One region of the Polaromonas sp. P1_G1 genome, then DNA from elsewhere that is predicted to be linked to it. Evidence: predicted binding sites of a transcription regulator. Region 1 holds the regulator's gene; each other region holds the start of a gene.
The links. Region 1 encodes sigma-54, which starts transcription at its own class of promoters, with help from an activator protein. Its sites were predicted from a motif close to TGGCANGNAANCTGCTTT; they were not measured.
Positions count from the first base shown of each region.

Region 2: the regulator sigma-54 is predicted to act here: its motif matches at 1,271-1,288, upstream of AC1D1Y_RS25440 (CmpA/NrtA family ABC transporter substrate-binding protein).
Region 3: the regulator sigma-54 is predicted to act here: its motif matches at 1,308-1,325, upstream of AC1D1Y_RS15855 (pilin).
Region 4: the regulator sigma-54 is predicted to act here: its motif matches at 1,282-1,299, upstream of glnA (type I glutamate--ammonia ligase).

Region 1 covers NZ_JBFUBU010000037.1:19,020-21,219, reverse strand. Annotated here, with positions in the region: gene AC1D1Y_RS18260 (RNA polymerase factor sigma-54) at 46-1,581, shown strand; gene AC1D1Y_RS18255 (THUMP domain-containing class I SAM-dependent RNA methyltransferase) at 1,723-2,200, shown strand, end outside.
Region 2 covers NZ_JBFUBU010000086.1:3,314-5,513, forward strand. Annotated here, with positions in the region: gene AC1D1Y_RS25440 (CmpA/NrtA family ABC transporter substrate-binding protein) at 1-1,102, opposite strand, end outside; gene AC1D1Y_RS25445 (ANTAR domain-containing response regulator) at 1,478-2,110, opposite strand.
Region 3 covers NZ_JBFUBU010000029.1:7,198-9,397, reverse strand. Annotated here, with positions in the region: gene AC1D1Y_RS15860 (tetratricopeptide repeat protein) at 1-771, opposite strand, end outside; gene AC1D1Y_RS15855 (pilin) at 797-1,258, opposite strand; gene AC1D1Y_RS15850 (hypothetical protein) at 1,460-1,759, opposite strand; gene AC1D1Y_RS15845 (tetratricopeptide repeat protein) at 1,900-2,200, shown strand, end outside.
Region 4 covers NZ_JBFUBU010000007.1:86,059-88,258, forward strand. Annotated here, with positions in the region: gene AC1D1Y_RS04695 (EI24 domain-containing protein) at 1-287, shown strand, start outside; gene AC1D1Y_RS04700 (competence/damage-inducible protein A) at 299-1,123, shown strand; gene glnA (type I glutamate--ammonia ligase) at 1,351-2,200, shown strand, end outside.

The DNA.
Region 1 (2,200 bases):
GCCCCTGCTCGCACTTTTTCTGCGCTTCGATCAAAGCTCCTTGACATGAAGCAGGGCCTCTCGCTCCGCGTCTCGCAGCACCTTGCGCTGACGCCCCAGCTGCAGCAGTCGATACGGCTGCTGCAGCTGTCGACGCTCGAGCTGAGCCAGGAAGTCGAGCAGATGCTCGACGAAAACCCGTTTCTCGAGGTGGCGGAAGAGACCGCGGTGCGCGAGGAGTTCGGCCTGGAGCACCTCAACACGCCGGTCAGCCAGGACAGCCGCGAGTTTGAATCCGCGGCGGAGTCGCCGAGCGGCGGCACTGAGGACGCTGGCATTTCAGCCGCAGGCGAAGCCGAAGTCAGCGCCGAACCCAAGCTCGAGGAAAGCTGGGAAGGCGACGGCACGGTGGAGACCACGCCCGACGACAGCGAATGGGGCAGTGATGCGCCGGCCCGCAAGAACAACAATGACGAGGGCGACACCGAGGCCTCCGACCTGACGGGCGCCCACGAGTCGCTGCAAGACCATTTGCACCGCCAGTCGCTGGGCCTGCGCCTGTCCGAGGAAGACCGCGCGGCCCTGCATTTCCTGATCGAGTCGCTCAACGACGACGGCTACCTCGAAGACAGCCTGGCCTCGCTCGCGGCGGGCCTGGCCGGGGACGACCTGGAACAGGCTGAGGACCTCGAGCAGCGTTTTGCCATGGCGCTCAAGCTGCTGCACCACATGGAGCCGGCCGGCGTGGGCGCGCGCAACCTGGCCGAATGCCTGGGCCTGCAGCTGCTGGACTGCAAAGACTGCGAAGAGACCCGCGCCGCCATCGCCATGTGCAAGCAACCCATGGAACTGCTGGCCAAGCGCGACCTGAAGCGCCTGTCGCACCTGTGCGGATTCACCGAAGCCGCCGTCCGGGGTGCGATTGCCGTGATAGGCCGGCTCGACCCCAAACCCGGCCGCCGCTTCGTGAACGTGGAGCGCAACCTGATCGTGCCCGACGTCATCGTCGTGAAGTCGGGCCGGGGGTTCAAGGTCTCGCTCAACGGCGACGTAATGCCGCGCCTGCGCGTGCACGACATCTACGCCAACGCCCTCAAGCAGCACAAGGGCCAGGGCGGCCAGGCGCTGCAGCAGCGTCTGCAGGAGGCGCGCTGGTTCATCAAGAACATCCAGCAGCGGTTTGACACCATCCTGCGCGTGAGCASSGCCATCGTCGAGCGGCAGAAAAACTTCTTCACGCACGGCGAACTCGCCATGCGCCCGCTGGTGCTGCGCGAGATCGCCGACGAACTGGGCCTGCATGAGTCTACGATTTCGCGCGTGACCACCGCCAAGTACATGGGCACGCCCTTCGGCACTTTTGAGCTCAAATACTTCTTCGGCTCCGCGCTGGGCACCGAAACCGGCGGCAACGCTTCCAGCACCGCCGTGCGCGCGCTGATCAAGCAGTTCGTCTCCTCCGAGAGCCTGAAAAAGCCGCTCAGCGACAACCAGATTTCCGAAATGCTCAAGGAGCAGGGCATCGAATGCGCGCGCCGCACCGTGGCCAAGTACCGAGAGGCTTTGCGCATCGCGCCGGCTAATTTACGCAAATCACTGTAAATCCGATTCTCGGGCGCATGGCGGCGTTGCGCGGTGCTCGGAATCCTCATGCACCCAAGTGCATTCCGGTTCCTGCGCTCCGTGCGCCTTGCCCTGCATCCCGATAATCGAATTTCCAGCAGCCCTTTTGAAGAGTCCGACATGAACCAGCTCCAATTGTTTTTACCGTGCGCCGCCGGCGTCGAGGCCTTGCTGGCCACCGAGGTGCAGCGCGTCACCGGCATCCAGGGCAAGGCCTGGCGCGCCGGCGTGCAGTTGCAGGCTTCCTGGCGCGACGCGCTGCAGCTCAACCTGCACAGCCGCCTGGCCCAGCGCGTGCTGATCGAGTTGCAGCACAACCAGTACCGCAGTGAACAAGACCTTTACAACGCCGCCGCCAACGTGGCCTGGGAAATCTGGTTCACGCCCAAGCAGACCTTCAAGGTTGAGATCACCGCCCAGCACAGCCCGCTGCAGAGCCTGAACTTCGCGGCGCTGAAGATCAAGGACGCCATCGCCGACCGCTTCCGCGCCAAGTTCGACGACGTGCGGCCCAGCGTCGACACGCGCTGGCCCGACGTGCGCGTCTATGTGCACCTGACGACCGACACCGTCACGATTTACATCGACACCTCGGGCG
Region 2 (2,200 bases), on a different contig from region 1:
TGTGGTTGATCTGTTTGGCGATGCCCAGGTAGTCGGGATGCTCCTTGATCAGGCCCCAGCGCTTGTGCTGCGTGAGGAACCACATGCCGTCGGAGAGGTAAGGGAAGCTCACCGCGCCGTCGTTGTAGAACTTCATGTAGTTGGGGTCGTCCCAGGTCTTGCCCATGCCGTTCTGGTAGCGGCCAAGGATGCGCTGGTTGATGGCGTCGACGCTGGTGTTGACGTAGCTCTTGTCGGCCACGGTTTCGGCCATCTTGTTCTTGTTGGAGAGGCTGGCGTCAATCCATTTGCCGGCCTCGATGATGGCGGCGGTGACGGCGCGCGCGGTGTTGGGGTATTTCTTGACGAAGTCGGCGGTGGTGCCCAGCACTTTTTCAGGGTGGTCCTTCCAGACGTCCTGGGTGGTGACGGCGGTCACGCCTATGCCGTCGATGATGGCGCGGTGGCCCCAGGGCTCGCCCACGCAGAAGCCGTCCATATTGCCCACGCGCATATTGGCCACCATCTGCGGCGGCGGCACGGTGATGACCTTGGCGTCCTTCATCGGGTTGATGCCGTTTGCGGCCAGCCAGTAGTACAGCCACATGGCGTGCGTGCCGGTGGGAAAGGTCTGGGCGAAGGTGTATTCGCGCTTGTCGCTGGCCATGAGCTTGGCCAGGCCCGCGCCGTCGACAGCGCCCTTGTCGGCGAGCTTCTTCGACAGCGTGATGGCCTGGCCGTTGTTGTTGAGTGTCATCAGCACGGCCATGTCCTTCTTGGGGCCGGCCGTGCCCATGTGCACGCCGTAGACCAGGCCGTAAAGCACATGGGCGAAGTCCAGTTCACCGTTGACCAGCTTGTCGCGCACGCCGGCCCAGCTGGCTTCCTTGGTCGGGATGATCTTGACGCCGTATTTCTGGTCTATGCCCAGCACCGAGGCCATCACCACCGAGGCGCAGTCGGTCAGGGGGATGAAGCCGATCTTGACTTCCTTTTTCTCGGGCGCGTCCGATCCCTGTGCATACACGGCGGCGCGCAGGGCGGGGTTGATGCCCACGGCGCCCACGGCCGCGGCCTGCAGCACGGTGCGGCGTGTCAGCGAAGATTTCAGCAGTTCAGTCATGTGTCGGCTCCAGGTAAAAAAAGCAAAAGACAAAACAAAAAAGGCGCTCGACCCGGGCAGCCACGTCAAACGTGATGCAGGGTGCGAACGCCTTTGTTCCTTGGGGCACCACACACTTCGCCGTTGAAGTGCTGTGCCGGATGGCCATCATTGACCAGTGCCTAGGGCATTGCAAAAGCTGTGCCAGGGTTGGCCAGCGTTGCCAAAAGAGTTGTTCTTGAGAGTGGAGATGCCAGGGAAGTCTTCTTGTGCTTGCAATCACACACTCCCTGAAAAAAACCTCACATGGGCGAAGCGCCGCGATGTGGATGCCGATGGTGCACCTGATTTGTGCGCTGCACCAATTGAGGGTGGTCGGTCGGCCCGGCGAGCGAATCAGCCCAGCAGGTCCAGGGCGTCCAGCATGCGCTGGGCCACGTCACCCAGCCGCAGGCCCTTGTCCATGGCGGCCTTGCGCAGCTTTTCGTAGGCGGCCTGCTCCGAGAGTCCCTGGCGCTGCATCAGCATGCCCTTGGCCCGGTCTATGACCTTGCGCTCATGCAGCTCGGTTTTGGCGTGCGCCAGTTCCTTGCGCAAGCCCTGCTCGTGCTCAAAGCGCGCCATGGCCACGTCCAGGATGGGACGGATGCGGTCCGGGGACAGGCCGGCCACCACATAGGCCGACACCCCGGCGGCGACGGCGTCCTTGACGTGGCTGGTGTCGTTGTCATTGGTGAACAGTACGATGGGCCGCCGGGCGTCCCGCGTCGCCATCACCACATGCTCCAGGGAGTCGCGGGCTTCACTTTCGGCGTCCACGATGATCATGTCGGGCTGCAGCTGCGCCAGGCGTTCATCCAGGAAGGTGTCGGCTGGGAGCACCGCGACGATGTTGTAACCGTTTTCCAGCAGGCCGATGCGCAGCTGGCGCGAGCGCTCGGCCAGTTCCCGCGCATGGGCGTCATCGGACACGGACTCCAGCAGGTCCGGGGCGATGATGACAAGGCGCAGGGATTGGGACGGTGTCATGGAGCCGTAAGTGCAAGAAACGTGCCCCCACGGTCGCGCACTTCGTGTCGCTCCCTGCCCCCCGAGGGGGCCGCTCGCCTGTGGCCCGGC
Region 3 (2,200 bases), on a different contig from region 1:
CACCCCCGCCAGCAGAAGCCCGGTCAAGGCAATAAAGCCAAGGGCAAAACGATCCAGCCTGCCAAAGGAGGCTTTGCGCAGAGTCACCTCCCAGGCGAGCACAAACAGAGGCAAAAGTACGCCTGTTTCCTTGCTGAGAAAAGACAGCGGCCAGAAAATCGCCCACGCCAACAGGATCCAGGCGGCACCGGTCTGGCCACCTCGTTCCCGTCCGCATATATGAAGCAGCAGGGCGGCGAGAAGAAAAAAAGCGGACAAACTCGTCATGCGCTGCACCACGAGCAGAACAGGAAGAAGCTGGATAGGCTGCAGCAGCCACAAGGCAGCCACCGCGCCGGATGCGATCAGCGTGTTACTTTGTTTCGCCACGGACGTGGCGGTGGTCAGGATGCGGTGCGCCAGGCAAAACACCAGGAAACCACAAGCCAGGTGGATCGCAAGATTGGTCGCCTTGAACACAAGCGGATTGAAGCCGCTGAAATAATAATTGAGCGCAAAACTCAGTTGGGCTACCGGACGCCCGGAAGGGCCCGCGCCGCCGCTCAGGAGCGCTTGATGAATCGACTCCAGCGAAAGGTTTTCCAGGCGCACGCCTTGCGCAAAGAGGATGCTGGGTCCGTCATCGAAAAAGAAGCCTCCTTGCAAACCTGGCCAATAAACGGCCACAAGAACTGAACTGACGACGAGTGCAGCCAGCGCAATGATGTGCGAAGTTCGCATGAAAATGGAGAGCGTAGAGGCAAAGAAAAAAGCCCCTTGGCGAAAGGCCAAGGGGCTTTTTTGACAATTCAATCGATCAGAAGTCTTTGCAAGAACTTGGCAGGTACTTGGCTTCAACAGGGCTGGTGCCACCACCGCAGCTCCACTTCACCTGGCCGGTACTCGTGTCTGTAACCGTGCCACGCAGCACCACCGTTTTGCCGGAAGCACCGGTAGGCAGGCCAGAGGTGCTGGTGGTCGTCACGATGATGTCACCCTGGGTGGCACTTGCACCGCTATAGGTCACGGAAGCCACATACTTCGAACTTTGATTCTGCACACCCATCGAAAGCGCCGTCAGCGTCATGGTGTTCTTCTGTGCGTAGGTTTCCGCGACAGCCGTACGGCCAGAGGAACCAGCCAGGATCACTTCAGACATTTTGGCGCGAACCATGTAGTCCTGGTAAGCAGGCAAAGCCACGGCGGCCAGAATACCGATGATCGCGACAACGATCATCAATTCGATCAGGGTAAAACCCTGCTGGAGGGAACGTTTCATGAAAAACTCCTTAGATGAAAAGCAATAAAAACCAAAAAGGCCCTAAAACTCAGCAGTTTTCATGCCAGTACCGGGCCCCCTCTTGAACACCTGTTCCTGCCGTGGAGATCGCTGGGAAAACAGGGTTTTTGACGCAGATTTTGTCACCTTGAATTTTCGACGTGACACTTTTGTCATGCCAAAATGGGCAGCTCCGAGCCTCTATCCAACCCGCTGAATCACCCAACGCGTCATCTCGTCCGCGTAGTCTGCTGAAATGCCGGCATCGAGAAGCGCCCACTTGAAAACGTTTCCAAGCTGGGCTTTCTTGTAGGTGTTCAATTTATGCTGTGCTTTGAATTGAACAATCTGCACCGCCATTTTTTCCAGGGTGTAATCGACCTTCTGGGCAAATTCCTTGTCCTTCTTTTCCGCTACCTTGGGAATTTTTTCCAGGAAAAACTGCGCAAGAGACGCGCCGAATTTTTTTGCCTCGCCGGCGTCAAACCAAGCCAATGCCATATCGATCCCTGATAGTGTTGCTCGTGCGCTGATTATAGAATCAGCAACGTTTCGCACCAAAGACCAAGCGCTGACGCTCTAGCCGACGCTTGATTCACGCAATCCCGGCCAACGCCAGTGGCCTACAGAGTCAGCGAACCATGGGCCTTTTTGATCGATTCGCGCAACGCGCAAGCACCTCCTCGAGATCCATCGGCGACGCGGCTTCAGATTCCGCCCTGGATGCCGGGCAATGGCTGGACAAAGGCATGCTGCTTGAACAACAAGGCCAAGTGGACGAAGCTTTAAGCTGTTATGAATCAGCTATTGGCTTGGCGCCGACGCTCGCGCGGGCCCATTTCAACCGCGGCAACATCCTGCTGGATCGTGGCGACACTCAGAGTGCACTGGGCGCCTATCTGGAGGCCATCAAGCACAAACCGGATTCAGCCGCTGCGCATT
Region 4 (2,200 bases), on a different contig from region 1:
GCGTGCTCTGGGCCTCGGGCGCAATGTTCGTGGCCATGGCGCCCATCCTTGTGCCGGTGGCGATCTGGATCTACACCCTGGTGTTTGCCTTTTCATCCCTCTGGTTTGCCCACTACACCCTGGCCGCACTGGAGCAGCTTCGCAAGAAGAACAATGCGCTCGTTCCGGACCCACTCGCGCAAGAGGCGATCACGTCCATGGCGGCGGAACTGGCCCCCGAGGCCCTGCCGGGACCAGCGCCCAGCTTTGGCTCCATGGGCGGCAAGCCCGATTTACACCTGCCTTGAATTCCCTGAACATGAATCCTCACTTCGGCCTCATCATCGTCGGCGACGAAATCCTCTCGGGCAAACGCGCCGACAAACACCTGCCCAAAACCATTGAACTGCTGGGCGCGCGCGGCCTGCAGCTGGCGTATGCCGACTATGTGGGCGACGACCCGGCGCGCATCACCGCCACGCTGGCGCGCGCCTTCTCGGCGGCGCGCGACAACGGCGACGTGGTGTTTTCCTGTGGCGGCATAGGTGCCACACCCGACGACCACACCCGCCAGTGCGCGGCGAAGGCGCTGGGGGTCGAACTGGCCTTGCACCCCACGGCCAAAACCCTGATCCTCGAACGCATGGCGGACGTGGCCAAGGAGCAGGGCACGCCCTATGAGCCCGACCGCGACGACAACATCCACCGCCTCAACATGGGGGTGTTCCCGGTGGGCGCGGAGATCATCCCGAACCCCTACAACAAGATTCCCGGCTTTACCTGCCGGGCGGGGCTGGGGGCGGTTCACTTTGTTCCCGGTTTCCCCGTCATGGCCTGGCCGATGATCGAATGGGCGCTCGACACGCACTATGCCCATCTGCACCAAAAGTCGCCTTACACCGAAAAATCGGTGATCATTTTTGGGTCCATGGAAGCCATGCTCACGCCGCTGATGCTCGCCATTGAAGCGGCGCATGCCGGCGTCAAGGTCTTCAGCCTGCCCAGCGTGGACCACCCGGAATACGGCCGCCATATTGAGCTGGGCGTCAAAGGCGCGCCCGAGGCGGTGAATCTGGCCTATCCCGCCATGCTCGCCGGCCTGCACAAATTTGACCTCAAGTTCGGCCCCGAGTTGGTGCGTTGATTTTTTGCACTTAAAAGGTGCATTTGGAGTGACGCACTTAAATGGTGCAACCGTTACGGCAAGGTGTTTTTTCTCTTTTCAGCCTCGCCAAGGCTGGAAGTGAGGCCAGATAACGGCACAATCCGAGGCTTGGCAGGAAAGCGTAGAGCCAACGGCTTTGGCACAAAAAGTGCATTCAACAGGCCTGAAGATAATTTTCAACCACCCATCCAGCACAGGAGATTTTGATGGCAAAGACCGTCGCAGACGTCATGAAAATGGTCAAGGAAAACGAAGTCAAGTTCGTTGACTTCCGTTTCACCGACACCCGGGGCAAAGAGCAGCACGTGACCGTGCCCGTGTCCCACTTTGACGAAGACAAATTCACGTCGGGCCACGCCTTCGACGGTTCTTCGGTTGCCGGCTGGAAGGGCATTGAAGCCTCCGACATGCAGCTGATGCCTGACCCCAAAACAGCCAACATCGATCCTTTCTTTGAAGAAACGACGCTGTTCATGAGCTGCGACGTGCTCGAGCCCGCTGACGGCAAGGCCTATGACCGCGACCCGCGTTCCATCGCGCAGCGCGCCGAAGCCTACCTCAAGGCTTCCGGCCTGGGCGACACCGCTTACTTCGGTCCTGAACCCGAATTCTTCATTTTTGACGACGTGCGTTGGAACACCGACATGTCGGGCACCTTCTTCAAGATCGAAGAGTACGAAGCTCCCTGGAATTCGGGCGCCAAGCTCGAAGGCGGCAACCGCGGCCACCGCCCGACCGTCAAGGGCGGCTACTTCCCCGTTCCTCCCGTCGACAGCACGCAGGACATGCGCGCCGAGATGGCCCTGATCCTCGAATCGCTGGGCATTCCCGTCGAAGTGTTCCACCACGAAGTCGCCGGCGCCGGCCAGAATGAAATCGGCACCAAGTTCAGCACGCTGGTGCAGCGCGCCGACTGGACGCAGATCCTGAAGTACGTGGTGCAGAACGTGGCCAATGCCYACGGCAAGACCGCGACCTTCATGCCCAAGCCCATCGTCGGCGACAACGGTTCCGGCATGCACGTTCACCAGTCCATCTGGAAAGATGGCAAAAACC